Regions from separate parts of the Actinoallomurus sp. NBC_01490 genome, predicted to be linked through region 3. Evidence: riboswitches for the same ligand, from Rfam matches in the RefSeq annotation. Region 3 holds a riboswitch; each other region holds the start of a gene.

Region 1 (9,364 bases), 3.5 Mb from region 3:
CGGACGAGCTGCTGCGGCAGACGAACGTGGTCGGCGACATCCTCGACAACCTGCGGGTGCTGCACGAGTTCGTGCACACGGGCATCCCCGAGGTGCACCGCCACAACATCGACGTGCGGGTCTACTCGGCGCTGCCGCCGGTGCAGATGTACCAGGTCGACACCCAGGTGACCGTCTCGTTCTATCCCGTGAACGTCACCTCCTGGAACGCCACGCAGTACCTGACCAGCCCGGACAGCCAGCTCGGCAAGTTCGTCGGCGACAAGTTCGACGAGCTCTGGAAGGCCGGCAGCACCCGATCCCTGGACCAGTTCTGGAAGACGACGATCATCGTCGACTCGGGTGCGGGCCGCCAGACCTACGACGTCGGGTTCGTGATGTCGGAGGAGGACACGTTCATCAGCGGGCAGCCCATCATCGCCGCCAACGCGGAGAACGGCATCTCCGGGCTCGTGGTCCGCACCTTCGATGACAACGTCACCGGCGAGCAGATCGGACGCGGCCCGTTCTCGCTGGTCACCCTGGAGCCCAGCACCGAGGACTACGCGACCGTGCACAACCTGTTCAGCCGCAAGTACGGCGAGGACAACCACGTGATCCTCAAACTGGTCGGGGAACGGAAGAACTAGCGCGTCGGGGCGTACCGGACGTGCATGGAGTGCTCGCGGCCTTCGAGGGCGGCGCGTACGGCCTCGGCGATCGCGGGTGACTGGGCGAAGCCGCCGGTGTTGTGGCCGCCGGTCACGATGAGCCTCCCGCCGGTCGTGGTCGCGAGCCGCTCGAAGACTCCCAGGCAGGACGCCGTCCACGGCCGCACGCAGAGCCGGCGGCTCGTCGCGAAGGTGCCGGCGTCGCGCGCCGCCGCGTGCGTCGCGGGGAAGAAGCGGCGGATCGTGTCCTCCAGCGAGTCGTACAGCACGTCCAGCTCGGCCAGGTCGATGTTGCCCGGGTGCAGCCCGGTCCAGCCGTAGCCCGACCCGCACACCAGCACGGGCTCGCCGTCCGCCGCCGTCGCGAGCGTGACGTTGGTCTCCTCGGCCCGGTGTCCCTTCCGGGCGATCTTCAGCGAGTGTTCGAGCCGGGGCTCGACGTTGGGCACGGTGAACCACACGCCGAGCATGCCCTGGATCCGCTCGTACGAGGCGGTGCCCCGCAGCAGGTCGTTGCCGTACGCGCCGGGGCTCAGCACGCAGTGGCCGCCGCTCACGAGGTCACCGCTCGCCAGCTCCAGCCCGGCCGCGACGCCGGGCGAGGCCCACCGGATCCGCGCCACCTCGGTGTTCCAGTGGAACCGCACCTCCGGCTCCAGCAGGTCGACGAGGCGCGTCACGAACCGGTGCACGTTGACGGTGAAGCCGACCACCTCGATGCCGCCGGCGATGGTGCCGTCGGAGCAGGCCGCCTCCAGCGCGGGGTAGCCGGCGGCGATCCGGCCGGGCGTGAGCACCCGCCGGGTGGCGCCGACGCGCTCGTTGCGGGCGACGTGCCAGCGGAAGTAGTCGTCCTCGGTGAACACGCGCAGGACGCCGTCGGTGTATCCGGTGTCCGTGCCGAACAGCGCGGGCTCGGCGTCGATCAGGGCCGTCCACAGCTCCCCGGCCTCCCGGTTCACCGCGAAGATGTCGTCGTTGTAGGTCTGCGCGAGCTCCGGCGGCACACCGTGGAAGGCGTCGGCCCAGCGCCGCTCGGCCTCGGTCAGGCTGCCGGCCTTCGCGACCAGCCAACCGTGGTCGGAGATCGGGCGGTTCAGCAGGCCGTTGGATGTGCCGTCCGCGTGCCAGGACCGGTTGTGGTAGCTGTCGGCCTCGGTCAGCGTGAACATCCGGCCGTCCCCGCCGCCCCGCGTGCATCCGTACGCGGTCCAGTCCGCTCCGGCCCTGGGGTCCGGTGCCCGTTCGTAGACGGCCACGTCGTAGCCGTGCCGGACGAGGTCGAGCGCGGTGATCAGATTCACGATCCCCGCGCCCACAAGGGTCACCGTCTGCACGCCACGATGCTACGCGCCTTCGATCCCGCCGGAACGGCGGCGACGCGCACGGTCAGTCGTGCTGCTCGACATCCGTCAGCGGGTCGAGGCGGCGGATCAGGTGGATCGCGGCGGCGGCCACCGTGTCGGCCTCCGCCTTCGTCTCGCAGGCCGCGACCTCGCGGGCGGTCTCCCCGATGACGGTGGTCAGCACGGTCACGGTGACGCGGTCCACCGGGTCGCTGCCCGCGCCCAGCAGCACGGCGTTCTGGCGTACCCACTCGCGGTTGCGGGTGCGGCGCATCAGTTCGAAGCCCGGCGGCCCGTCGCCGTCCATCAGCAGCCGTACGAGGTCGCGCCGCTGCCACGAGCCCTCCAGGAACGCCCGGGCCCCGGCGATGAACAGCTCCAGCGGGTTCGTCTCGCCCGCCTCGCGCAGGGCCGCGACGGCCGCCGACGCGGCCGCCTCATGGGCGGCCTGGTGGTCCTCCCACAGGGCGAGGAACAGCTCGGCCTTGCCGCCGAAGTGGTGGTAGAGGCTGCCGACGCTGGATCCGGCGCGTTCGACCACGTCGGCCACGCTCGCGTCCGCGAAGCCGCGTTCGGTGAACACCTCACGGGCCGCCTCCAGCATGCCCCGGCGGGTCTCGGCGGTCCGGCTCCACCGCCATGCGTTCGCGTTCGCGCGGCTGTTCGTCTTGCGTGCCATCACACACCTCGTGTCGTCCCTCCCAGGTTACGGAACCGTATTCCAAAATCGGCGCTAACAGGCCGAACAGGTCCTCTCCTGCGGTCTTGACACCTTCCGGGGCGGCGGGCAGGCTGGTTTTAGAGTCACGTTCTAGAAACTTGTTTCTCGTGTGGAGGGGTCGTCCGATGGTGGACTTTTCGCTCAGCGACGAAGAGCGGCAGATCCGCGACACCGTCCGCAGCTTCATCGGCAAAGAGGTCATGCCCCTCGAGGACGAGGTGCTGCGCAACGAGCGCGCCGGCCGCCCCGGCCTCGCCCCCGACGTGATCAAGGAGCTGCAGCGCAAGGCCAAGAAGGCCGGTTTCTGGGGGATCAACACCCCCGAGGAGTACGGCGGGCTGAACGCGGGCGCGGTCATGTCGGCGATCCTCGCCATCGAGACCGGCCGTACGTTCGTGCCCTTCACCTTCGGCGGCAGCGCGGACAACATCCTCTACGCCGGCACCGAGGAGCAGAAGCAGCGCTACCTGATCCCGACGATCGAGGGGGAGCGGCGGTCCTGCTTCGCCATCACCGAGCCCGGCGCGGGCTCCGACGCCCGCAACATCACCACCCGCGCGGTCAAGGACGCGAGCGGCGACTGGATCATCAACGGCGAGAAGACCTTCATCACGAACGGCAACGAGGCCGACTTCGTCATGGTCTTCGCGGTGGTCCCCGACGCGGGCGTCACCTGCTTCCTCGTCGACCGCGACATGGGCTGGAAGTCCGAGCCGATCCCGACGATGGGCGAGTGGGGCCCGGCGTCCCTGGTCTTCGACGACGTACGCGTGCCGCACGACAACGTGCTCGGCGAGGTGGGCAAGGGCTTCGAGCTCGCCATGCAGTGGATCAGGAACGGCCGCTTCATGATCCCGGCGAGGGCCATCGGCTCGGCCGAGCGCCTCCTGCAGATGGCGATCGACTACGCGGGCCTCCGCAAGTCGATGGGCCACCTGATCGGGGAGTACCAGGCCATCCAGTGGCAGATCGCCGACTCCCAGGTGGAGATCGAGGCGACCAAGTGGCTCACGCTGTACGCCGCCTGGCGCGTCCAGAACGGCCTCGACGCCCGGCACGCCTCCTCCATCGCCAAGCTCAACGGCGCCGAGATGGCCAACAAGGTCGTCGACCGCGTGCTGCAGATCCACGGCGGCATGGGGTACACCAAGGAGCTGCCGATCGAACGCTGGTACCGCGAGCTGCGCCTCCTGCGCATCTACGAGGGCACCGACGAGATCCAGCGCCGGACGATCGCCCGCAACCTCCTGAAGGGTCACGTTCGCCTCGGCGGCATCGGCGAATGACGGCCGCCGAGGGTGTACGCGGCCTGTTCGCGCCCGCCTCGATCGCCATGGTGGGCGCCACCGACAAGTCGGGCTGGTCGGTGGCGACCTTCGCCAACCTGCGGCGGCACGGGTTCGCCGGTCCGGTTTACCTCGTCAACCCCCGCACCGAGATCGTGCACGGTGAGCGGGCCTACCGCAGCCTGAGCGACCTGCCCGGACCGGTCGACCTCGTCTACGTCATGGTGCCGACGCCGGTCGTGCTCGACGTGCTCAAGGAGGGGGCGCGGCTCGGCATCCGCCACTACGTCGTGCTCACCGCGGGCTTCGGTGAGACCGGGGCGGAGGGACGCAAGCGCGAGGAGGAGCTCACCGCCTTCTGCCGGGCGAACGGCCTGACCGTGCTCGGTCCGAACGGCAACGGCTACATCAACACCTCTGATGGTCGCGCTCCCGTCCTCACTCGCTCCGCGGACGGCTCGTCCCTCACCGCCCACTCCGCTCGCTCGTCGGCTCGCCGCTCCGGGGCCGGCATCACCCCGTACGGCCTGCCGATCCCGCCGCCGTTGCTGCGCGGCTCGGTCGGCGTCGTGCTGCAGAGCGGCGCGCTGGCCAGCTCCGTGCTCGCGTTCAGCCAGGCGCGCGGCATCGGCCTGAGCCTGCTCACCTCGATGGGCAACGAGGCCGTGGTCTCGGTCACCGACGTCATCGACCACCTCGTGGACGACCCGGCGACCCGCGTCATCGCGCTCTTCCTCGAGTCGATCCGCCGGCCGGAGGAGTTCGCCCGGGTGGCGCGCCGCGCGCTGGCGGCCGGCAAGCCGATCGTCGCACTCAAGATCGGCCGTAGCGGGCTCGCCTCCCGTACGGCGCAGGCGCACACCGGCGCTCTCGTCGGCGACGACGCCGTCATCGACGCGGCCTTCCGGCAGCTCGGCGTCATCCGCGTCCGCTCGCTGGAGGATCTGATCATCACGGCCGGGCTGCTCGCGTCGTCCGGGCCGCTGCCGGGGCCCCGCCTCGGCGTCGTCACGCCGTCGGGCGGCGCATCGGAGATCATCGCCGACCGCGCCGAGGACGAGGGGCTGGAGCTGCCGGCGTTCGCCGAGGAGACCGTCGCCCGGCTGACCGAGATCATGCCGGACTTCGGCAGCCCCGCGAACCCGCTCGACGTGACCGGGTACGTCGTCGTCGACCGCACCCTGCTCTCCCGCGCGCTGCGGATCGTCGCCGAGGACCCGGGAATCGACGTCGTCATGCTCCTGTCCGACCTGCCGCGCGCCGAGCCGCCGGACCCCGAACCGGTGTTCCGGCTGTACGAGAAGAGCACGCGCATCATCACCGAGTCGCCGCGCCCGGTCGTCATCGTCGGCAACGTGCTGACCGACGTCGGCTCCTTCGCCCGTACCCTCCAGGACCGCACCGGGTACCCGCACGTCGTCGGCGGCATCGAGCACGGCATGTCGGCCATCGGCGCCGCCGTCCGCTGGTCGGCGGTGCGCGAGCGGGCCGCCGTGCGCCCGCGTGCCGTGACGCCGCCTCCCGTGGTGCGCGGTGAGCGGACCGGCGTGTGGGCCGAGCACCGGGCGTCCGCGCTCCTGGCGGAGGCGGGCGTGCCCGTGGTGCCGTCCGAGCTCGCGCCCGACGAGGAGGCGGCCGTGGCCGCCGCCGAGCGGTTCGGCCATCCGGTCGTGCTCAAGGCCGCCGCGGAGGGCCTGGGCCACAAGAGCGACGTCGGCGGCGTACGCCTCGGGCTCGGCTCCGCCGACGACGTGCGGCGCGCGCACCGGGAGATCCTCGCGGCGGTCGGCGCGTCCGGCGCATCCGGTTTGGGCACGCTCGTCCAGCCGCAGCGTGAGGGCGGCGTCGAGCTGCTGGCCGGCGTCGTGCGCGACCCCGCCTGGGGCCTCGTGCTCGCGGTCGGCCTCGGCGGCGTGTGGGTCGAGGTGCTGAAGGACTCGGTGCTGCGCCTGCTGCCGGTGGACGCCGCCGAGGTCCGCCGCGCGCTCGGCGAGCTGCGCGGCGCGAAGCTCCTGACCGGCGCGCGGGGCACCGAACCGGCCGACCTGGACGCGCTCGCCGAGGTCATCACGCGCGTCGCGGACCTCGCCGGAGCGCTGGGCGACGACCTGGAGTCGCTGGAGATCAACCCGCTGCTGGTCCGCGGCTCGCGCATCGAGGCCCTGGACGCCCTGGTGACCTGGCGTACGTGACCGGTACGCTGGCGGCGGCCGCGACTGGCGAGGGTGGATCACCACCGGGAAGCGGCCCACCATCGATGCGGGCGCCGACCGCCTGGGCGCCTCCATCAGCGACATCGACCGCTGAGGAGGCCACGGCATGCAGCTGCGTTACGGCATCAACCCGCACCAGGAGGCGCGGGCGGCATCGGTGGGAGACGGCGGCACGCCGCTCCGGCCGCTGAACGGCACACCCTCCTACATCAACCTGCTCGACGCGCTCCACGGCTGGCAGCTCGTCCGGGAGGCGAGCCGGGTGCTCGGCCGTCCGGCGGCCGCGTCGTTCAAGCACGTGTCGCCGGCCGGGGCGGCCGTGTCCGGGCCGGTCGACGCGGTCGCCGCGGAGCCGTACGGGCTCGGCGACGTCGGGGACCTCACGAGTGCCTACCTGCGCGCCCGCGACGCCGACCCCCGGTCGTCCTACGGCGACTTCGTGGCGGTGTCGCACCCGGTCGACGCCGAGCTCGCCGACGCCCTGGGCCCGGTGTTCAGCGACGGCATCGTGGCGCCCGGCTACGCCCCCGGCACCGTGGCCGCCCTGAGCCGCAAGAAGAAGGGCCGTTTCGTCGTCTTCGAGGCCGACGCGACGTTCGTCCCGCCGGCGCGCGAGCGGCGGGAGGTCTTCGGCGTCGAGCTGACGCAGGACCGGGACGAGGCGCCGATCTCACGCGACCTGCTCGACCCGGCCGGTGACGCGGCGCCGCCCGACACGGCCGTACGGGACCTGCTGCTCGGGCTCGTCGTGCTCCGGTACACCCAGTCCAACGCGGTCTGCTACGTGCGCGACGGCATGACGCTCGGGGTCGGCGCGGGGCAGCAGTCGCGCGTCGACTGCACCCGCCTGGCCGGGGGCAAGACCGACATCTGGTGGCTACGGCGTCATCCGGCCGTGCGGGGCCTGGCCTTCGCACCGGGAGTCCGGCCGCAGGACCGGCTCAACTGGCGGATCCGGTACGCCGAGGGCGGCCTGACCCCCGACGAGGAACGGCGGCTGGCCGAGGCGCTGTCCGGCCCGGTCACCGGCCTCACCGCGGCGGACCGCGAGGAGTGGGCGCGCCGTCTGACCGGCGTGGCGTTCGCCTCCGACGGCGCGCTGCCCTTCCGCGACAACGTCGACCACGCCCGCCGCCACGGCGTGGCGTACATCGCCGAGCCGGGCGGCTCCATCCGCTCCGGCGAGGTCGCCGACGCCTGCCGTGAACACGGGATCGCGCTCGTACGGACCGGGCTCCGGCTCTTCCATCACTGAGCCGGGCGGACGGCCTCATCGCGGTACGGAGCGGACACCTTATGCCGCCGGATCCGACGACGCGCCCTCATCGGCGCCGAATCGGTCGAGCAGGGGGAGCCCGTTCGTCGTCATCATCGCGGTGACCTGGTCCTCGTCAAGGAGCGGGGTCGCCTTGATCTCGGCGGTGACGGCGGTGATGACCGCCTCGGGTGTCCACGGCCAGTCCGTTCCGTACAGCAGGTGGGAGGGATCGGTCATCGCCAGCAGCGACGGCAGTTGCCGTGGGACCGGGAAACCGGCGAGGTCGTAGTACAGGTTCCGGAGCTGGCCGGCCACGTCGGGACCGTCGGCGACGGCGAAGATGCGTGTGAACTCGTCGACGCGGTCGGCGAACGTCGCGAGGGCGCCGCCGCCGTGCGGAACCACCATCCGGATGCCCGGATGGCGGATGAGCCCGCCGCGCAGGAGGAGGTCGGCGACGGCCCGCGTGGTGTCGAACGGGAACTCGATCATCGGCCGCCCCCAGCCCCGCGAGACCGCCTCCCCGCCGGGCGGCGACGTCGGGTGGAGGACGACGAGCGCGTGCCGCTGGTCGAGGGCGTCCAGAACCGGCTCCATCGCCGGATCGCCGAGGTACAGCCCGTGGGCGTTCGTCTTCAGCGTGACGCCGTCGGCGTGCAACACGTCGTAGGCGTAGGCGATCTCGGCGAGCGCGCCCTCGACGTCGGGCAGCGGCAGCGAGGCCAGGAAGGCGAACCGGTCCGGGTGCTCGTCCCTCACGGTCGCGCTGAACTCGTTGACTCTGCGGGCCAGCCGCCGTGCCTCGGTGTCGTCGCCGAAATGGACTCCGGGCGATGACACCGAGGCCACCGCCACCGCGACCCCGCACCGGTCCATCATGGCCAGCGCCTCATCCACACTCCAGTGCGGGAAGCCCGGCATGCCGTCCGGGTTCCCGTATCCGGCTCCCACAGCGGCGTCCCGGTAGAAGTCGGGCACGAAGTGCGCGTGAAAGTCGATGACCGAGCTGTGAGCCGACATCGGTGGTTCCTCCCCATCGCGGATCGAACAACGAGATGACGACGACCGTCGCCGGGCGGGCGCGGACGCTCGCCATGAGTGCACTCTAGTGCAAAAATGCACTGAAGTGCACCACGGCCGAACGATCAGCGGCAGTACCTGGGATGATGAGGGAGATGAATAACGTCACCGGCAACAGCGAGGCACCCCCGGTCGTCGACCGCAGGGCCCGGCAACGTGAGCGCACCCGGCGCCGCATCCTGGAGGCCGCGCTGGAGCTGTTCTGCGCACGCGGGTACGCCAATACCACGATGGACGACATCGCGGACCGCGCGGACATCGCCCGCCGGACACTGTTCAACCACTTCCCCGCCAAGCAGGCGATCCTGGCGGCCTGGCGAGCCGAGCGGGGTGAGCGGCTCGCCGCCGCTCTGCCGGGCGCGGCCGGGGAGGAGGACGGCCGGCAGGTGTCCGCTGCCGACCTCCTCCGGCGGCAGTTCGCGCTGTTCGCCCGGCTCAGCGAGTCCGATGTCCGGTTGACGATCGTGCTGGTTCAGGGCCGGATGACGGAGATCGGCGACGCCGGCGAGCCGTTCCCGACCTTCGAGCCGCTCCGAGCCGTCGTGCGGCTGGGTCAGGACCGAGGGGAGTTCAGCGCCGCGGTTCCGGCCCAGACGGTCGCCGAGGTGCTCTCGGCCTGCTACGCGGACACGCTCAGTCGCTGGGCCCTGCCTCAGATCACCGGGCGGTCGGCGCCGTTCGCACTCGGCCCCGCGCTGTCGGCCAAGCTGGAACTGGTCCTCGGCGGTCTCGCCGCCGGCGGGCCGGACCGGTGACGGGTCTTCCTCACGAACGGGCCCGGCCAGGTCGTGGCGGTGGAGCCGTACGGCG
Region 2 (9,364 bases), 1.8 Mb from region 3:
CGACCGCGAGGGCCTCGACATCGGCCCCCGCACGCGCGAGCTGTTCGCGAGCAAGCTCGCCGACGCGGCGACGGTGTTCTGGAACGGCCCGATGGGCGTGTTCGAGTTCGACGCCTTCTCCGGCGGCACCCGGGCGGTGGCCGAGGCGCTGATCGCCGCGGGCGCGTTCACCGTCGTCGGCGGCGGCGACTCGGCGGCGGCCGTACGCAAGCTGGGTCTGCCCGAAGACGGGTTCTCGCACATCTCGACCGGCGGCGGCGCGAGCCTCGAGTACCTCGAAGGCAAGACGCTGCCCGGCCTGGCCGCTCTGGAGGACTGACGTGGCGCCGAAGAGTGCCGCCGGCGAGGGGGGCCGCAAGCCCCTCATCGCCGGCAACTGGAAGATGAACCTCAACCACCTCGAGGCGATCGCGCACGTCCAGAAGCTGGCGTTCGGCCTCAAGGAGGCCGACTACGAGGCGGCCGACGTCGCGGTGCTCCCGCCGTTCACCGACATCCGCAGCGTGCAGACGCTGGTGGACGCCGACCGGCTGGTGCTCAAGTACGGCGCCCAGGACATCTCGGCGCACGAGAAGGGCGCCTACACCGGCGAGGTGTCGGGCGCGATGCTCGCCAAGCTCGGCTGCACCTACGTGCTCGCCGGTCACTCCGAGCGCCGTGAGTACCACCGCGAGGACGACGCGCTCGTCAACGCGAAGGTGAAGGCGGCGTTCAAGCACGAGCTGACGCCGATCCTGTGCGTCGGGGAGGGCCTGGAGATCCGCCAGGCCAATGAGCACCTGTCGCACACGCTCGGCCAGCTCGACGGCGCGTTGGAGAAGGTGCCCGCGGACCAGGCCCGGCAGATCGTCGTCGCCTACGAGCCGGTCTGGGCCATCGGTACCGGCGAGGTCGCCACTCCCGACGACGCGCAGGAGGTGTGCGGCGCGATCCGTACACGCCTCGCCGAGTTGTACAGTGGAGATCTCGCCGATCAGGTGCGTATCCTCTACGGCGGTTCCGTCAAGGGTGACAACATCGCCGGCATCATGGCGCAGTCCGACATCGACGGAGCACTCGTCGGAGGCGCGAGCCTCGATGCCGGAGAGTTCATCAAGATCTGCCGGTTCCGTGAGCGGCTCGCCTGATCTTCGTCACCGGACTGGGCGTTTCTGCTGAGACGGGCGGGGGTAGTGACGTACCCTCGGAACGGATGACCTGAATACGCGACTATTCCCCGCGCCCGGCGGGGTTAATCACGAAAGCGCTGAACTGCTGTGATCATCGGAACTTCCATCGTCCTCATCATCACGAGCGCGCTGATGGTGTTGCTCGTCCTCCTCCACAAGGGCAAGGGCGGTGGCCTGTCGGATCTGTTCGGTGGCGGTATCAGCTCATCGCTGGGCGGGTCGTCCGTGGTCGAGCGCAACCTCGACCGGCTCACGATCGGCACGGGCATCATCTGGTTCCTGTCGATCATCGCCCTGGGCCTGCTGTTCGCACACGGCCACCACGGCTGATCCGCGGCACAGGCATACCGGCCAGGCAGTAGTTGACGGCCGTCGCGTCCTCGTCGCGACGGCAGGAATAACGAGGAGTACTCCGTGGGTAGTGGCAACGCCATTCGGGGCAGCCGCGTCGGTGCCGGCCCGATGGGAGAGGCCGAGCGCGGTGAAGCGGCACCCCGGGTGTGGGTGACGTTCTACTGCGCGAACCGGCACGAATCCCGGCCGAGCTTCGCGACCGACGTCGCCGTACCGGACCAGTGGGACTGCCCCCGCTGCGGTTTCCCCGCCGGCAAGGACCCCCAGAACCCCCCTGCGCCCCCGCGCAACGAGCCGTACAAGACGCACCTCGCCTACGTGAAGGAACGGCGCAGCGACGCCGACGGTGAGGCCATCCTCGAGGAGGCCCTCACCAAGCTCCGCAACGAGCGGGCCGCCATCCAGGCCGCCATGGAGCGCGCCCGCAACTAGGCATGGCCGCGACGGCCCGGTGCACGCCTCCTGCGTCCACCGGGCCGTCGCCGTTAACGGCTGTCCCCGCCAGGCGCCGCGCCGGCCTCTAGTGTGGGGGCGTGAGCCGGTGGACCTGTCCGGAGTGCGACCGCGAGTTCGGGCGTGCCGGGCAGCCGCACGTGTGCGTGCCCGGCTGCACGGTCGATGAGTGCTTCGCCCCGTGGCCCGAGAGCTACCGGGAGATCTACGACCGGCTGGTCGATCACCTTGCCACGCTGGGACCCGTCCACGCCGACGCGGTCGGGGTCGGGGTCTTCCTCAAGAGCGACCGCAAGCTCGCCGAGGTGCGCCCCAAGGCCCGGTCGCTCAACCTCTGGCTGTTCCTGCCGCGCCCGGTCGAGCACCCGCGGATCGCGCGCCGCCTGCCCGTCTCCGGCGACCGTACGATGCACGTCCTGAAGTTGCTGGACCCCGCCGACGTCGACGATCAGGTCTGTGCCTGGCTCGGCGAGTCCTTCGACGCCGCCACCGACTGATCCACGGGCGGCTACCATGGGTGGCCTCGCGACTGGCGCGTCGAGGTGGAGTTCACCACCGGGGAGCGAAGCAGTCCGGCACCGCGCGCCTGGGTGTCTGGAGCCGCAAGGAGGCTTCATGCACCAGCCACGTCTGTCCCATCTCACCGACGCCGATCCCGCCGTCGCCGAGCTCATCGAGGCCGAGGCCACGCGCCAGCACGACAAGATCCGGCTGATCGCGTCGGAGAACTACGTCTCGCCCGCCGTGCTGGAGGCCACCGGCTCGGTCCTGACCAACAAGTACTCCGAGGGCTACCCGGGCAAGCGCTACTACGAGGGCCAGCAGGTCATCGACCCGGTCGAGGAGCTGGCCCAGGAGCGCGCCCGTGCGCTGTTCGGCGTCCCGCACGCCAACGTCCAGCCGTACTCCGGCTCGCCCGCCAACCTCGCGGTGCACCTGGCGTTCATGGAGCCCGGCGACACCTTCCTGTCGCTGGAGCTCGCCCACGGCGGTCACCTGACCCACGGGTCGCCGGTGTCGATCTCCGGCAAGTGGCTGCGTCCCGTGCACTACGGGGTCGGCCGCACCACCGGGCGGGTCGACATGGACGAGGTACGCGACCTCGCGCGCAAGGAACGCCCGAAGGTCATCTTCTGCGGCGGCACGGCGATCCCGCGCACGATCGACTTCCCCGCGTTCGCCGAGATCGCCCGGGAGACCGGAGCCGTTCTCGTCGCCGACATCGCGCACATCGCGGGACTGGTCGCCGGGGGAGCGCACCCGTCGCCGGCCGGCCACGCCGACGTGATCACCACGACGACCCACAAGACCCTGCGCGGCCCGCGCGGCGCGATGATCATGACGACCGAGGAGCACGCCACCGCGATCGACAAGGCGATCTTCCCCGGGCTGCAGGGCGGCCCGCACAACCACACGACCGCGGCGATCGCCGTGGCGCTGGGCGAGGCCGCCCGGCCGGAGTTCCGCACCTACGCCCAGCAGGTCGTCGCGAACGCCAAGGCCCTCGCGGCCGCGCTGACGGCCCGCGGCTTCGACCTCGTCTCCGGCGGCACCGACAACCACCTGATCCTCATCGACCTGACCGCCAAGAACATCGCCGGCAAGCCGGCGGCCAAGGCGCTCGACCTCGCCGGCATCGAGCTCAACTTCAACACGGTGCCCTTCGACCCGCGCAAGCCGTGGAGCCCGTCGGGCATCCGCCTCGGCACGGCGGCGATCACCACCCGTGGCCTCACCGAGGAGCACATGGCCTCCGTCGCCGAGTGGATCGACCGCGCGGTCACGGCGGCGGAGGACGGACCCGCGCTCGAGAAGATCGCGGGCGAGGTCCAGGACCTGCTGAACGGATTCCCGATGCCGGGATGGGCGCCCGCCCGCTGACACGGCGACGCCGGCGCGGGCGGGAACGGCAGGTCCTCCCCGCCCGCGCCCATCGTTCTCACATGCCCCAAGACCAGGTAAAACCGCGCGCGGTCTCCGTGTCACCGTTTCTCAACCCGCCGTTTCAGGGCGTCATTCATGGCATGGAACTGCGGCAGTGTGTCGGAGTCGAGCTTGCCGCCGATGAAGGGGACGGCCACGCCGGTGAAGTTTTCGCTCTGGGTGAGGCGTACGAGGCGGGGGCCGAGCGGGCGCAGTGTGAACCGGTGCTCGCCATCGGCGATGCCGCGGAACCCGACCATGCCGAGCCGGCGCAGTTCGCGGTCGCGGTCCATGGTCAGCACGCGGGGGGCGAAGACCGAGTCACCGGTGCGGTCGTGCAGGATGCTGCGCAGTCGCGCCCCCTTCCGCAGGCGGCCGTCCCCGGAGGTCACCGTCGCGGACGTGATGAACGGGTTCCATTCGGGATAGGCGGGCAGGTCCGTCAGCACGCTCCAGACCTGATCGGGCGCCGCCTCGATGTCCACGGACGCCGTGAGCGTGACCGTGTGGACGTTGGCCCACACCGCGTACCCGGCAAGGAGCGCGGTCGGCGCGGCGAGCGTGACGAGTGCCCGGCGCCGGCGGGGCCGGCCCTCGCGGGTGGCGTGCTTCCGACCGCGTCCCGTCAGGTGGACGCGGCGAAGTGTCCCGGGCTCCTCGCTGCGCGTGGTGATGGTCATGCCTGGCCTTCTTTCGTGGGGGTCGTCATGGATGGTCGAGGTCACGGGGCCGCGCCGCCGAGGGCGGAGGCGACGAGACGATCGACGTATTCGGCATCCATGGGCTGGCCGGTGACCGGCAGCCGGTAGTAGAGGGCACCTGCGAGCTGGTCGAAGATCACGACGGGATCGGCCTCGGGCTTCAACTCGCCGCTGCCCCGTGCCCGTTCGAGCAGGCGCAGGACGAGAGCGTTGCGGCGGGCGAACATCGCCTGGACCGCTGCGCCGATGTCGGCGTGACGGGCCGCCGCGGCGGCGATCTCCGCGACGAGCCCGGCCGAGGCGGCGCCGGACCCGGCGGGCCGCCCGGCCGCACGTGCGCGGTGGAGACCGTTCACGATCTCGTTGAGGTAGCGGGTGAGATCCGCGCGTACGTCACCGGTGTACTCCACCGGTACCTCGTCCTGCAGCCGTGTCACCAGCGCGACGATCAGGTGGTCCTTGGTCGGCCACCTGCGGTACAGCGTGGTCTTCGCGACGCCGGCGAGCGGCCGGGTTCCCGTCAGGGGCGAAGGGAGAACCGCCGCGGCGGGTTAGGAGGCCGGGCCGGGGTCCCACGAGGGCGGCGCCTCGCCGTCGGGGACGCCGACGCGGAACACGCGCAGCTGCAAGGCGAGTGCGGAGTAGTAGCCGACGAGCGTGACGAGCTCCACCACGGCGGCCCGGCCCAGCGACGCCGTCGCCTCGGCGAACATCGGTGCGGACAGGTCGCCGTCGGCGGCGAGCGCGCGGGCCGTCTCGTGGACGATCCGCTCCCGCGCGTCGGCCAGGACCGGGTCCGCGCCGGTCCGCAGGGCGGTCAGCTCGTCCTCGGTCAGTCCCGCCCGGCGGCCGATGCGCTCGTGTGCGTACCACTCGTAGTCCGACCGGAGCCGTGCCGCGACGACGAGCGTCGCGATCTCCCGTTCGCGCTTGGTGAAGCTCGTACGGAACCGCAGCGCGGCGCCCAGCTCCTGGAGCGGGTCGCCGACGGCCGGGCTGTAGAGCATGGCGTTGAACGGGCCGAGCAGCCGCCCCTCCTCGTCGAGGAACGAGAATACGTTCGCCGGCCGGGGGCCGCCGACGATCGCCTGGTAGACGTCGCGCTGCTCGTCGCTCAGATCGTCCGGATGCAGGGAGGGAAGGCGCGGCTCGTCGATCACGGACAGCACCGTATCGTGGCGCGGCACGGCCGATCCGCGTACGGCGCGGCGACGGGGGAGGCGGAGGCCGGACTATCGTCGAGGACGGAACCTTCCGGCCGGATGAGAGGGATGGTCACCATGACAGTGCCGTCGTTTCCGCCCGAGTTCCCCTGGGAGCCGTCGCGACCGGAGCCCCGGCGCGATCCCCTCGACCTGCCCCAGCGGGGTCCGCAGAGCGGGCCGAGCGCCGCCGACCTGCTGTTCGACCGGCGCATCGTGCTGGCGAACGGCCGGATCGACGGCGACCTCGCGACCGACCTGTCCGCGCGGTTGATCATGCTCGACGGCAGTGGCGACGGGCCGATCGCCCTGCACCTGCGCGCCCCGGACGCCGACCTCGAGGCCGCGTTCGCGGTGGCCGACACGATGGGCGTCCTGTCCTGCCCGGTGAACGTCGTGGTGATCGGCCAGGCGGGCGGGCCCGCCCTGCTGATCCTGGCCGCCGGACGCAGCCGCGAGATGACGCCGCACGCGACCCTTCTGCTGACCGAGCCGGGCACCGAGACCGGCGGCGCGGCCTCCGACGTCGCGATCCACGAGAAGGAGTACCGGCGGAAGGTCGACGCGTACTACATCCGGCTCGCCGAGGTCACCGGCCGTGAGGTGGACGAGATCCGCGACGACGCGCGGGAGGGCCGCATGTTCACCGCCGAGCAGGCGCGGGAGTACGGACTCATCCAGGCGATCGCCGGCCATCGCCCGTGATCACGGCCGAAGTGGCACGACGAGGTCACGACTTCAGCAGGGCGCAGTCGCCGCACAGGCCACCGCCGGGGACGCGGTAGTACAGGCAGCAGCTCCGCCGCCGGAAGCCCCGCGGCCCGAGGTCGCCCGTGCCGCGCAGCGGCGGTGTCTCCAGCAGTTCCCGTACGAGCCCGGTGCCCGGTGCCGAACTCCCCGGACGCGCGCCGGTCAGCACGGTGAGCGCTCCCGCCAGCGCCGACGCGGCGTTGCCCCACAGCAGGCCCTCCGCGACCGGGGTCACGGCGCGGAGCGCGGCCACCAGCGGGCCCAGGTGGCGGTCGATCACGACCCGGTGCACGGCGGAGGCGTCCGCGGTGAGCCCGGCCACCTCGGGCGCCGCCAGCAGCACCGGGCCCGGCGAGGCCGCGCGCCAGTACGTGCCGGCCGGGTCCAGGTCGGGGACCACGCCGTGCTCCACCGCCGTCGCCAGCACCGGCGACCACAGCCGCCCCGCGATCCCCTGGAACAGCAGCGAGGCCGCCACGCGCTCCTCGCCGGTGCCCAGCCGCGCGCGTGCGGCGGCGATCTGGTCCGGCAGGGCGCGCCCCGCCAGCTCGGTGAACGGCCGCCAGAGCGGATGCCCGGCGACGCCGGGGTCGGTGTCGAGGGCGAAGAACGGACCGATCCGCGAGACGTCGGCGAGCGCCGCCGTGAGTCCTGGCCGGTGCTTCATCACCGCCCGAGCCTGCCGGTTACGGCCCGGCCGGTCAATTCTGGGACGATTGAGGCGTGATCTACGACCATCCCCAGGCGTACGAGCTGGCGTGTTCCTTCCGTGACGTCGGTGCCGAGGTGGACGCCCTGCTCGCGTGGGCGGGTCCGGTGCGTACGGTGCTGGAGCTGGCCGCGGGCCCGGCCGAGCACGCGCGGGAGTTCGCCCGCCGGGGCGTCACGGCCACCGCCCTGGACCTGAGCCCGGCGATGTGCGCGTACGCGCGCTCGCGGGGAGAGGGCCTGCCGCTGGAGGTGGTGGAGGCCGACATGACCGGGTTCCGGCTCGGCCGCCGGTTCGACCTGGTCGTCACCATGCTCGACTCGACCGCGCACCTCATGACGCTGGACGCCTTCGTGGCGTACCTGTCCCACGTCCGCGAGCACCTGGCCGACGACGGGCTGGCGGTCATCGAGATGAGCCACCCGGCCGACCGGCTCAGTGAGACCCCGCGCGTGTCCAACGCCTGGACGGTCGGCAAGGACGGCGTGAGCGCGCACATTCGCTGGGGCGAGCCCGGCGACGAGCTGGATCCGATCACCCAGGTCGTCAATGACCGGGTGACCATCGCGATCGACGGCGGTGAGGTGATCCAGGGCGTCGTGCCCTACCGCTTCTGGACCGCGACCGAGCTCCAGGCCGCCATCCGCCTCGCGGGCGGCCTCACCGTCGCGGCCCAGTACGGCGACTTCGACGCCGGGGTGTCGCTGGACTCCCCGGACGCCTGGCGCATGATCACGCTCCTGCGCCGCTAGGGTCGGTCGCGAAAGTGCCCTGTGGGAGCCGTGGACCGACCACGATCCGCCGGATGGACGGCTGCGTTACCGTGCGCACAACCGGTCCAATGCCGACCGGCTCTCGTCGTCCGCGGCGCGGAAGATCACCATGCGCTGATCCGGATCTTGAAGCGGCGCAAGCACTTCGAACCGTACCGCGATCTCACCGACGTCAGGATGCCGCATCACCTTGTGCCCGCGGCCGTTGACCTTGATGTCCCGCTCGGCCCACAGCCGCGCGAATTCCCCGTCACGAGTGATGAATTCGGCGATGAGGTCGGTCAACGCGCGATCCTCCGGATGTGCGGCCCACGCGGTGCGCAGGTGGGCGATCCCCTCCCGCACGACGCGTTCCCGGTCGACGTAGAAATCGCGTATCTCCGGATGCATCAGGCACAGCCACATCGCATTGCGCCGCGACGGAGGCAGGCTGTCGAAATCCAGTAGCAGCCTCGTCATCTCGTGGTTCCAGGCCAGGATGTCGTAGCGGTGGTTCATCAGCATGGCGGGCAGCGGCGACAGGTCGGCGACCAGCCGGGCCAGCGCCGGCGCTGCGGTGGTGGCGGGCTCGTCGGCGTTGCGGGGGCGCTGCTGGGCCAGGTTGAAGAGGTAGGCGCGTTCGACGGGGGCCAGGCGCAGCGCCCGGGCCAGCGCCTCGACGACGTCCGCTGAGGGCCGCAGCCCGCGCCCCTGTTCGAGCCGCACGATGTAGTCGGTGCTGACCCCGGCCAGTTCGGCGACCTCTTCGCGGCGCAGTCCCGGGGTCCGCCGGGCCTGCCGACGTGATGGCAGACCGAGCTCGCGCGGGTCGAGCCGTTCGCGCCGGGTCCGCAGAAACGCGGCCAGCTCCTGTGTTGTGTCCACGACGTGGGTCATCACGCGTCTCAACAGCCGGGGTAGGACTGGTGTTCCCAGGAATTTCCTTCCCTTACCCCCGGCTCGTGGCGGTCACAGTCTTGTTCTCGACAACGGATCACGGGCACAGGAGGACACGATGTCGCTCACCCTCGACACCTACCGGCTGCTGGGCCGCTCCGGGCTGCGAGTCTCGCCGCTGGCGCTGGGCGCGGCGACCTTCGGCACCGATTGGGGCTGGGGCGCCGGGCAGGACGAGGCACGCAAGCTGTTCGACGCCTACGTCGAGCGAGGCGGAAACTTCATCGACACCGCCAACACCTACACGAATGGCAGCTCCGAGCGCCTGCTGGGCGAATTCGCCCGCCGCGAGCGCGAGAGCCTGGTACTGGCCACGAAATACACGACGCTGCGCCGGCCCGGCGACCCGAACTCCGGGGGCGGCCACCGCAAGAGCCTGTTCGCCTCGGTGGAA
Region 3 (9,364 bases):
TCACCTGGTGACCACCAAGGAGATCATCCAGGAGCGGCACGCGCTGTCCTCGACGCCGGAGGACCGCCAGGTCTTCAACCAGTACTTCCAGGAGGGCACGGAGGAGAGCGGGCTGCTCAAGCGCCGGCTGCTGCGCCGCACGCTGCTGCTGGCCGCCGCGCCGCTCGGCCTGCTTCCGCTCATCCTGCTGCGCGACCTCGGCCCGCTGCCGGAGAAGAAGCTGCGCCACACCGCCTGGAAGAAGGGCACCCGTCTCGTCGTCGACGGCACCGGGCAGCCGCTGAAGGCGGCCGACTTCGACTCGCCGGGCGGCATCATCACGGTCATCCCCGAGGGCGCCGAGGACAACCTCGACGAGATCGCGACGAGCACGGTCCTGCTGCTGCACCTCCCGGAGGACCAGCTCAAGGTCAAGAAGGGCCGGGAGAACTGGCACGTCGGCGGCATCATCGCCTACTCCAAGATCTGCACGCACGTGGGCTGCCCGGCGGCCCTGTACGAGCAGACCACCCACCACATCCTGTGCCCGTGCCACCAGTCGACCTTCGACGCGACCGACAGCGCCAAGGTCATCTTCGGCCCGGCGGCGCGCCCGCTTCCGCAGTTGCCCATCGGCGTCGACTCCGAGGGTTACCTCATCGCCACGAGCGACTTCCACGAGCCGGTCGGCCCGAGCTTCTGGGAACGCGGAAGGCCGAAGGCATGAACCACCCGACCCTCACCCCTACACGCATCCCATGCGACGGCTCGCGGCCTTCTCCGATCGGTGAACCGCGCGGCGAGCAAGGAGCGGTGAAATGAGCACGACGACACCTCCCAAGGCCATCGACGGCGCGATCGGGTTCGCCGACGAGCGCTTCGCCACCGCCGGGTTCCTCCGCGGCAAGATGAAGAAGGTCTTCCCCGACCACTGGTCGTTCATGCTGGGCGAGATCGCGCTGTACTCGTTCATCATCCTGCTGCTCAGCGGAACCTTCCTCACGCTGTGGTTCAAGCCGAGCATGTCCGAGGTCGTGTACCACGGCACCTACACGAAGCTCAACGGCGTCAGCATGAGCGAGGCGTACAGCTCGACGCTGCACATCAGCTTCGATGTCCGCGGCGGCCTGCTCATGCGGCAGATCCACCACTGGTCGGCGATCCTGTTCCTCGCGTCGATCATGGCGCACATGCTGCGGATCTTCTTCACCGGCGCCTACCGCAAGCCGCGTGAGATCAACTGGCTCATCGGCATCACGATGTTCACCGTGGCGATCCTGGAGGGCCTGTTCGGCTACTCCCTGCCGGACGACCTCCTGTCCGGCACGGGTCTGCGCATCACCCAGGGTGTGCTGCAGTCGATCCCGATCGTCGGCAGCTACCTGTACTTCTTCGCCTTCGGGGGCGAGTTCCCCGGCCACGACTTCATCCCACGGCTCTACACCGTGCACGTCCTCCTTATCCCGGGCATCCTGCTGGCGCTCGTCGGGGCGCACTTCATGATCCTGTGGTTCCAGGGGCACACGCAGTTCCCGGGCAAGAACCGGGAGGAGAAGTCCGTGATGGGCAAGCCGTTCTACCCGGTGTTCCTCATCAAGACCACCGCGTTCTTCGTCTTCACCTTCATGGTCGTCGCCCTCCTCGGGACGTTCGCCCAGATCAACCCGATCTGGCTGTTCGGCCCGTACACCCCGGACTCCATCACGGCCGGGTCGCAGCCCGACTTCTACATGGGCTTCCTCGAGGGCGCGCTGCGCATCATGCCCAACTGGGAGACGAACCTCTGGGGCCACACGGTCTCGTGGAACGTCCTCGTGCCGGCGCTCGTGCCGCTGGGCCTGATCATGACGGGGGCCGCCGTGTGGCCGTTCGTCGAGCAGTGGGCGACCGGTGACCGGCGTATTCACCACATCGCCGACCGGCCGCGCAACGCGCCGTTCCGCACCGCGGTCGGCATGGCCGCCGTCGCCTTCTACGGGCTGCTGTGGCTCGCGGGCGGCAACGACGTCCTGGCCGACAAGTTCCACATCTCGCTGTACCAGACGACGTGGTTCTTCCGCGTGGCCGTCTTCGTCGGCCCGGTCATCGCCTACATCGTGACCAAGCGGATCTGCCTGGGCCTGCAGCGCAAGGACGCGGAGGAGTACGAGCACGGCGTCGAGTCCGGCATCATCAAGATGCTGCCGAGCGGCGAGTTCATCGAGGTCCACGAGCCGGTCAAGGAGAACGCCGAGGCGGTCCTGAGCAGCAAGCCGCCCGCGCCGCCGCTCGTCTCGGGCGAGGAGGAGGACGAGAACGGCATCCCGTCGCCGGCCTCCCGCGGTCCGCTGGGCCGGGCCCGCCGGGCGCTGAACGGCGCGTTCGCCACCGACGACATCCCGATCGGCAACGGTCACGCGGCCGGCCACGGCCCCGGCGAGCCCGGAGCGCCGGGCGACGACGACGGCGACGCCGTCGTCGTGCACCCGGAGACCGAGGGCGGCGAACACCGCGAGCTCAGCCGCGGCTGACCCCGTGCGTTCGGCGAAGGCCCGTCACCGCGTCGCGGTGACGGGCCTTCTTCTCGGTGCCGTACGGAGCCGTGCGGCGGTGGGAACGGCTACGCTTGGGACGGGCCGTGACTGGCGCTGAAGGTGGAGTCACCACCGGGGAGCGGCCCTGCCATCGAGTGCCGTGCGCCTGGGCCGATCCACCGCGACCCGCAGGAGCGACCCGATGCCCAGCGACTCGATGTCCACGACGCACACCGCCCGTCTCATGGACGGCACCGCCCTGGCCCGCCGCATCACCGAGCGCACCACCGAACGCGCCGCGGCCGTCACCCGGCAACGCGGCACGGCCCCGTGCCTGGCCACCGTGCTGGTCGGCGACGACCCCGCCTCCGTGACCTACGTCCGGATGAAGCGTGCCCGGTGTGAGAAGGCGGGCATCACCTCCCGCCACGTGCCGCTGCCGGCCTCGACTACGACGGCGGAGCTCATCGGCACCATCACCGCCCTGTCCGACGACCCGGGCGTGGACGGCATCCTCCTGCAGCATCCGGCCGGGCCGCACATCGACGAGCGGGCCGCGTTCGAGGCGATCGATCCGGCCAAGGACGTCGACGGCGTCACGATGCGCTCGTTCGCCGCGATGAGCTTCGGCCTGCCGGGCTTCGTGTCCTGCACGCCCGGCGGGATCATGCGGCTGCTGGAGGAGTACGAGGTCGAGCTCGCGGGCCGGCACGCGGTGGTGGTCGGCCGGAGCGCCATCCTGGGCAAGCCGGCCGGGATGCTGCTGCTCGGCCGCGACGCGACGGTCACCTACTGCCACTCCCGTACGGCCGACGTGGCGGCACTCGTGAGGGAGGCGGACGTCGTCGTGGCGGCCGTGGGCCGGCCGAGGTTCATCAAGGGCGAGGACGTCAAGCCCGGAGCGGTCGTCGTCGACGCCGGCTACAACGCGGGCAATGTCGGCGACGTCGACTTCGAGACGGCGAAGACGCGTGCGAGCCTCATCACCCCGGTGCCGGGCGGCGTCGGCCCGATGACCATCGCCGTCCTGCTGGAGCAGACCGTCGAGGCGGCGGAACGGAGCCTGACCGCCTGACCGGCTCTCTCGGCGCCCTTGGCGCTGGTCACGAGGCATACCGGTGTGGTGGCTCGGGTGGTCACGGCCGACCGCCCGACGGAGGTCTCAGCGACGCAGGGGGAGGTCTCAGTCGGCGTCGGGGAGGCCGAGGGAGAAGGTGGCCTCCAGGTCGTGCTGGGAGTAGGCGCGGAAGGCGATGTGGGTCTCGGTGTGGGTGACGCCGTCGACCTTGTTGAGGCGGCCGGGGATGACGTCGGCGATCTGCTCGTACTGGCGGACCCGCACCAGCGCGACCAGGTCGAACTCGCCCGTCACCGAGTAGACCTCGCTGACCCCTTCGAGCCCGGCGATGGTCTCGGCGACCTCGGGGATGCGCGAGACGTCGGCCTTGATGAGCACGATGGCGGTGATCACGAGGTCCTCCTGCGATAAGTCGAGCCGGCCGTGCCGAAAGCCTAGTAGAGCGTCTCACCGAGACATACGGCAGTGACCCGGTCCGCCAGCGGCGGGAGGATCCTCGGTAGGGGGCCCAGGTCGGGATTGCTCTAGGCGCGAAGCAGTCATTACCGTCTTTCCGCCTATTCTTCCGTTCGTCGTTGTTGATCTTGTGGCGATGCGAGAGTTTCGAACGTGCGTACGAGTTACGAGGTGCGGGCCTATCCCACCCCGGAGCAGGCGGCGGTGCTGAGCCGCACGTTCGGCTGCGTACGTCTGGTGTGGAACAGAGTGCTGGAATGGCGGAAGATTCGTTACCGCACCGAGGGGCTCAGCACCTCCTACGCCGAGACCGACCGCTATTTGACCGAGCTGAAACGCGACCCGGATCTGGCGTTCTTGTCCGAGGTGTCCTGCGTGCCCCTCCAGCAGGTACTACGGCACCAGCATGCGGCGTTCGTGAACTTCTTCGCTCGGCGTTCCCGCTACCCCAGGTACAAGTCCCGGCAGCGCAAGCAGTCGGCGACCTTCACCCGGTCGGCGTTTCGCTGGCGGGAAGGCCGTCTGTATCTGGCCAAGATGATGGATACGCCACTGGAGGTGGTGTGGTCGTGGCCGGATGTTGATGCCGCGTCGATTGATCCGACGTCGGTGACGGTCTCGCGTGGGCTGTGCGGACGCTGGTACGTCTCCCTCGCCGTTGAGGCTCCAGACCCAGAGCAGGCGCCGGCGACCGGCGCATTGGTCGGTGTGGACTTGGGCGTCAAGGACTTCGCGGTCACCTCCGACGGCGAGAAGATCGCCAATGCTCGTCGGCTGGCCAGGCGGGAGCGTAACCTGGCGCGCTACCAGCGGCGTATGGCCCGTAAGCAGCGCGGGTCGAACAACCGGGCGAAGGCGAGGGCGAAGGTGGCCCGTGCGCACCGTAAGGTCGCGCGTCCCGTGCGGACTTCCTGCACAAGACCAGCGCCCGGCTGGTCCGCGACCACGACGTGATCGTGATCGAAGACCGCACGTCAAAGGCATGGTCCGTAACCGGCGGCTCGCCAAGGCGATCTCCGACTGTGGCTGGGGCGAGTTCCGTCGCCAACTGGAGTACAAAGCCGCCAAGTACGGCCGTCGTCTGGTCGTGATCGATCGCTGGTATCCCAGCTCCAAGACCTGCTCGGCGTGCGGGCATCTGCTCGCCGAACTCTCGCTTTCCACCCGGGCGTGGTGTTGCCCGGCGTGTCGCACCCTGCACGACAGGGACATCAACGCGGCCAAGAACATCCTGGCGGCAGGTCTTGCCGTGTCGGCCTGTGGAGGTGACGTCAGACACCCGAGGTCTCCTCGGGTGCAGTCGCCACAGAAGCAGGAACCCCAGCCCGTGAGGGCCGGAATCCCCGTCCTTTAGGACGGGGAGTAGTCAATGCCAGTTGAGGGCGGCCGACTTGCGGGCGAAGCCGCCGCGGCGTACGAGCAGGCCGCAGATCATCCCCGCGACGAACCCGTAGATGTGCGCGACATAGGCGGTCTGGCTCTGGTCGCCGAGGCTGAACCACTGGAACACGAAGAACTGCACCAGCAGAGTCCAGGAGGGCAGGCGGAACGGCAGGAACGACAGGACCAGCGCGATCGTCCTCGAGCGCGGATAGAGCACCAGGTGGGAGCCGAGCACGCCGGCGATCGCGCCCGAGGCGCCCACGAGCGGGGTCATCGAGCCGGGGTAGGTCACGGCGAAGCCGTACGCCGCGATGTAGCCGACGAGCAGGTAGAACAGGAGGAACCGCAGGCGGCCCAGCCGGTCTTCGGTGGCGGCGCCGAAGATGAACAGGTAGACCATGTTGCCGAGGATGTGGGCGACACCGCCGTGCAGGAACATCGACGACAGGGCGGACAGCCACGGGCGCTTGTGGAACGGCGCGGGGTGGCAGGCCGAGGCGACCTCCTCCGGCATCGGCGCCTGCCGGTTGTCGATCATCTCCTTGGGGATCGCGCCGTACTTGAGCAGGAACGTCGTCTGCTCGCAGTTGCGCTGGAGACGGGTCTCGCCGCTGTGGCCGACCGAGGCGACCGGTGAGAGGAGGAAGACGACGACGTTGACGGCGATGAGGAGATAGGTGACCAGCGGCGCGCGCCGGGTCGGCTGGTTGTCGTACAGCGGCAGCGCCACTCCTGCTCCTTAACGCATCGGCCGTCCGGCGCGCTCAACCATACGGGAATCGGTGTCGCGATACGCGTCGTCGATCCAGCGGCGCACACTCTCGGCGCCGTGTGCCGGGCAGCTCCACGTGCCGTCCACCTCGACCAGGCGCACGCCGGGTGAGTCGAGCCAGCGCAGGACGCACTCCATCTCCTCCGCCGAGGCGCGCGGCGCGGCGCCCGGACCGGGGCGTACGGTCTCGGCCGTGGCGACGAGCGCGTCGACGTAGGGCATCGGGTGGGCGTGGGGCGGGACCGTGCCCGCGGCGGCGAGCCGGCCGTGCCGCACGACGTGCAGCTCCCAGCCGCCGTCGAAGGCGGGCCGGGCCGCGACGAGCTGGGCGATGCCGGCGAGGGAGGACAGCCGCTGGCAGCGCGCCGCCCCCCGGACGAAGGCGGCCAGGCGGTCGCGGTGGGCGGCGGCCTCCTCGTAGCGGAGCTGTTCGGAGAGCCGGTCGATGCGGGCGCGGGCCGCGGCCACGACCGGGCGGACGTCGCCGGTGAGGATCGTGCGGGCGTGGGCGGCGTGCTCGGCGTACTCCTCGGGGCTCTGCCGCCCCTCGCAGGGGGCGCCGCACCGGCCGAGCTCGCCGAGCACGCAGGTGGCGGCCCGGCCCTCGGAGATGACCCGCAGGGTCAGCCGCTGTGTGCACTGGCGCAGCGGCACGGCGTCGTGCACGGCCGCGCGCGCCTCCTCGGCGAGCCGCGTGCTGCCGAACGGGCCCAGGTAGACGCTCTCGTCGTCGCGCACCTCACGGACGATCGACAGCCGGGGGAACGCCTCGGAGGTCAGCTTGAGCCAGACGGCACGCTCGGGATGGCGCGAGCGCCGGTTGTAGCGCGGCTTGTGCGCGGCGATCAGGCGCAGCTCGCGGACCTCGGCCTCCAGCGCGCTCGCGCACACGATGGTGCGCACCCGCTCGGCGATGCCGATCATCTCGCGGACGCCCCGGCGGGTCTCGGAGGCGGTGAAGTAGGAGCGGACCCGCGTGCGCAACCGGCCGCTCTTGCCGACGTAGAGCGGCTCACCGCGCGCGTCCTCGAAGATGTAGACGCCCGGCGCGGCCGGCACCGCGTCGGCGAGGTGACGCTTGCGCCGCTGCTCCGGCGTCGGGGCACGCGAGAAGCTCGTCAGCTCCTCCAGCGACTCCACGCCGAACGCGCCGGCGCGCTCGAACAGCCCGTGCAGCACGTCGACCGTCGCCTTGGCGTCGGCGAGCGCCCGGTGGCACGGCTCGGTGGCCGTACGGAAGAAACGGGCGAGCGTGGACAGCTTGCAGTTGGGCACCTCGTCGCGGGTGAGCAGCCGCCGTGCCAGGTCGGCCGTGTCGACGACGGCCGGCGCGGGCCAGGGGCGCTCCTGCGCGGCGCACGCCGCCTTGAGGAAGCCGATGTCGAACGGCGCGTTGTGCGCCACCAGCACGGCCCCGCGCGCGAACTCCAGGAACGCCGGCAGCACCTGTTCGATGCGTGGAGCCGCGACGACCATCTGCTGGGTGATGCCGGTCAGCACGGTGATGAACGGGGGGATCGCCATGCCCGGGTCGACGAGCGTGCCGAACTCGCCCAGGACCTCGCCGCCGCGCACCTTGACCGCGCCGATCTCGGTGATGGCGTCGTCGCGTGCCGAGCCGCCGGTGGTCTCCAGGTCGACGACCACGAAGGTCACTCCGATGAGGGGGGTGCCGAGATCGTCGAGGGTGCCCTGCACGGCAGGGCCTTCGGGGGCCATGGCAGGCACCGTACGGCCGGGTACCGACAAGCCGGCCCGCGCGGGGCCTCCGGAAGGGATTCGGCGGCCGTCGCCGGCGACGAGGACCGGGGCATTCGTCGGAGGATCGCCTACTCCGGGGTGTCCTGCCGTCTACGCTGGGCAGCGACGGCGGTACGGGCGCCCCGGCGGTATGTTCGCCGGGCGCACGACCCGACCACTCGTGAGGAGAAAGATCATCGACACCGGCCCGGGTGAGCATCTCGACCAGCCGTTGCCAGAGGCGGTGCGGCAACGTGTGGTCGAGTTCGCCGCGCACACCGTCGGCGTGCTGCCGGGCGACCAGGTCCCGGCGCCGCTGCGGCGCGTCGCGCGGTTCGAGCCGCGCCGCCGGGCCCGGCTGGCGGCCACGCCGATCGCGGCCCAGCTGGCGAAGGACGACGTGTTCCGCGAGCGCGTCGCCGAGTCCGTCCGCGAGGACCACGCCGAGCTGGCCACGGCGCTGGAGTCGGGCACGGTCCCGGCCGCGGCCGACCCGGTGACCGTCGCCGCCCTGGCGTACCTCATGCGGCCGCCGGGCTGGACCGAGCGGGTCGAGACGGCGCGGCGCGACCTCGAACGCTCGGCCCTCGCGGCCGACGAGGCCGCGACGATCCGCAAGGTGGCCGAGCTTCACGAACAGATCGCCGCGGCCAAGGCGACACGCTCGGAGGAGATCGAAAAGCTCCGCGCCGAACTGCGCGCCTCACGGGCGGAGAACGCCGAGCTGCGCAAGAAGCTGCACGAGAGCCGCACGCGCGCCAAGCGCGAGCACGCGCGGGCGGAGGAGCTGGACCGCCAGGCGGGGGAGGAGCGCGCCGCCGCGTCGGCGGCGGCGGCCGCGGCCGAGGCGGAGCTGCGCCGGCTGCGCGCCCGGCTGTCGCAGGCCGAGTCGGCCGCCGAGAGCGCCCGCCGCGCCGCCCGCGAGGGACGCAACCTCGACGACACCCGGCTGCGGGTGCTGCTCGACGCGCTGACCGACGCCGCGCGCGGCCTGCGCGAGGAGATCGGGCTGCCGACCGGCATCACCCGGCCGGCCGACAACGTCGGCGCTGTGACGCCCCAGCGGCCCGGTCACCGCACGCTGCCGGGCCGGGCGCTGGCCGACAGCGACCCGGCGCTGCTCGACCAGCTCCTCACGCTGCCGCAGGTGCACCTCATCATCGACGGATACAACGTCACCAAGACCGGGTACGGCGACCTTCCCCTGTCGGACCAGCGGTCCCGCCTCGTGTCGGGCGTCGGCGTCCTGCACGCCCAGACCAAGGCCGAGGTGACCGTCGTGTTCGACGGAGCCGAGCTGGACGCCCCGGTCGCGGTGCAGGCGCCGCGCGGGGTGCGCGTGCTGTTCAGCGCGCCCGGCCAGACCGCCGACGACCTCATCGGCCAGCTCGTACGCGCGGAGCCGAGCGGGCGGGCGGTGGTGGTCATCTCCTCCGACCAGGA

Evidence for each region. Region 3 has a riboswitch for ZMP and ZTP ahead of OG417_RS19510 (bifunctional 5,10-methylenetetrahydrofolate dehydrogenase/5,10-methenyltetrahydrofolate cyclohydrolase). Riboswitches for the same ligand answer to the same signal wherever they lie in the genome.
Region 1: it holds a riboswitch for ZMP and ZTP, as region 3 does, so the genes downstream of both, OG417_RS34960 (phosphoribosylaminoimidazolecarboxamide formyltransferase) here and OG417_RS19510 (bifunctional 5,10-methylenetetrahydrofolate dehydrogenase/5,10-methenyltetrahydrofolate cyclohydrolase) in region 3, are expected to answer to the same signal.
Region 2: it holds a riboswitch for ZMP and ZTP, as region 3 does, so the genes downstream of both, glyA (serine hydroxymethyltransferase) here and OG417_RS19510 (bifunctional 5,10-methylenetetrahydrofolate dehydrogenase/5,10-methenyltetrahydrofolate cyclohydrolase) in region 3, are expected to answer to the same signal.

What each region holds. Positions count from the first base shown of each region.
Region 1 covers NZ_CP109433.1:7,564,360-7,573,723, reverse strand. The annotation lists gene OG417_RS34985 (hypothetical protein) at 1-629, shown strand, start outside; gene OG417_RS34980 (NAD(P)/FAD-dependent oxidoreductase) at 626-1,987, opposite strand; gene OG417_RS34975 (TetR/AcrR family transcriptional regulator) at 2,040-2,675, opposite strand; gene OG417_RS34970 (acyl-CoA dehydrogenase family protein) at 2,843-4,003, shown strand; gene OG417_RS34965 (acetate--CoA ligase family protein) at 4,000-6,195, shown strand; ZMP/ZTP riboswitch at 6,206-6,290, shown strand; gene OG417_RS34960 (phosphoribosylaminoimidazolecarboxamide formyltransferase) at 6,323-7,471, shown strand; gene OG417_RS34955 (amidohydrolase family protein) at 7,511-8,494, opposite strand; gene OG417_RS34950 (TetR/AcrR family transcriptional regulator) at 8,650-9,309, shown strand.
Region 2 covers NZ_CP109433.1:5,868,303-5,877,666, forward strand. The annotation lists gene OG417_RS27330 (phosphoglycerate kinase) at 1-319, shown strand, start outside; gene tpiA (triose-phosphate isomerase) at 321-1,127, shown strand; gene secG (preprotein translocase subunit SecG) at 1,257-1,499, shown strand; gene OG417_RS27345 (RNA polymerase-binding protein RbpA) at 1,584-1,955, shown strand; gene OG417_RS27350 (DUF5655 domain-containing protein) at 2,057-2,473, shown strand; ZMP/ZTP riboswitch at 2,492-2,575, shown strand; gene glyA (serine hydroxymethyltransferase) at 2,592-3,857, shown strand; gene OG417_RS27360 (SRPBCC domain-containing protein) at 3,959-4,579, opposite strand; gene OG417_RS27365 (TetR-like C-terminal domain-containing protein) at 4,621-5,037, opposite strand; gene OG417_RS27370 (carboxymuconolactone decarboxylase family protein) at 5,152-5,787, opposite strand; gene OG417_RS27375 (ATP-dependent Clp protease proteolytic subunit) at 5,881-6,507, shown strand; gene OG417_RS27380 ((2Fe-2S)-binding protein) at 6,533-7,219, opposite strand; gene OG417_RS27385 (class I SAM-dependent methyltransferase) at 7,276-8,013, shown strand; gene OG417_RS27390 (helix-turn-helix transcriptional regulator) at 8,080-8,910, opposite strand; gene OG417_RS27395 (aldo/keto reductase) at 9,029-9,364, shown strand, end outside.
Region 3 covers NZ_CP109433.1:4,064,868-4,074,231, forward strand. The annotation lists gene qcrA (cytochrome bc1 complex Rieske iron-sulfur subunit) at 1-706, shown strand, start outside; gene qcrB (cytochrome bc1 complex cytochrome b subunit) at 798-2,489, shown strand; ZMP/ZTP riboswitch at 2,587-2,671, shown strand; gene OG417_RS19510 (bifunctional 5,10-methylenetetrahydrofolate dehydrogenase/5,10-methenyltetrahydrofolate cyclohydrolase) at 2,695-3,567, shown strand; gene OG417_RS19515 (Lrp/AsnC family transcriptional regulator) at 3,676-3,963, opposite strand; partial or broken gene OG417_RS19520 (RNA-guided endonuclease InsQ/TnpB family protein) at 4,180-5,380, shown strand; gene OG417_RS19525 (rhomboid family intramembrane serine protease) at 5,393-6,139, opposite strand; gene OG417_RS19530 (DEDD exonuclease domain-containing protein) at 6,149-7,900, opposite strand; gene OG417_RS19535 (NYN domain-containing protein) at 8,103-9,364, shown strand, end outside.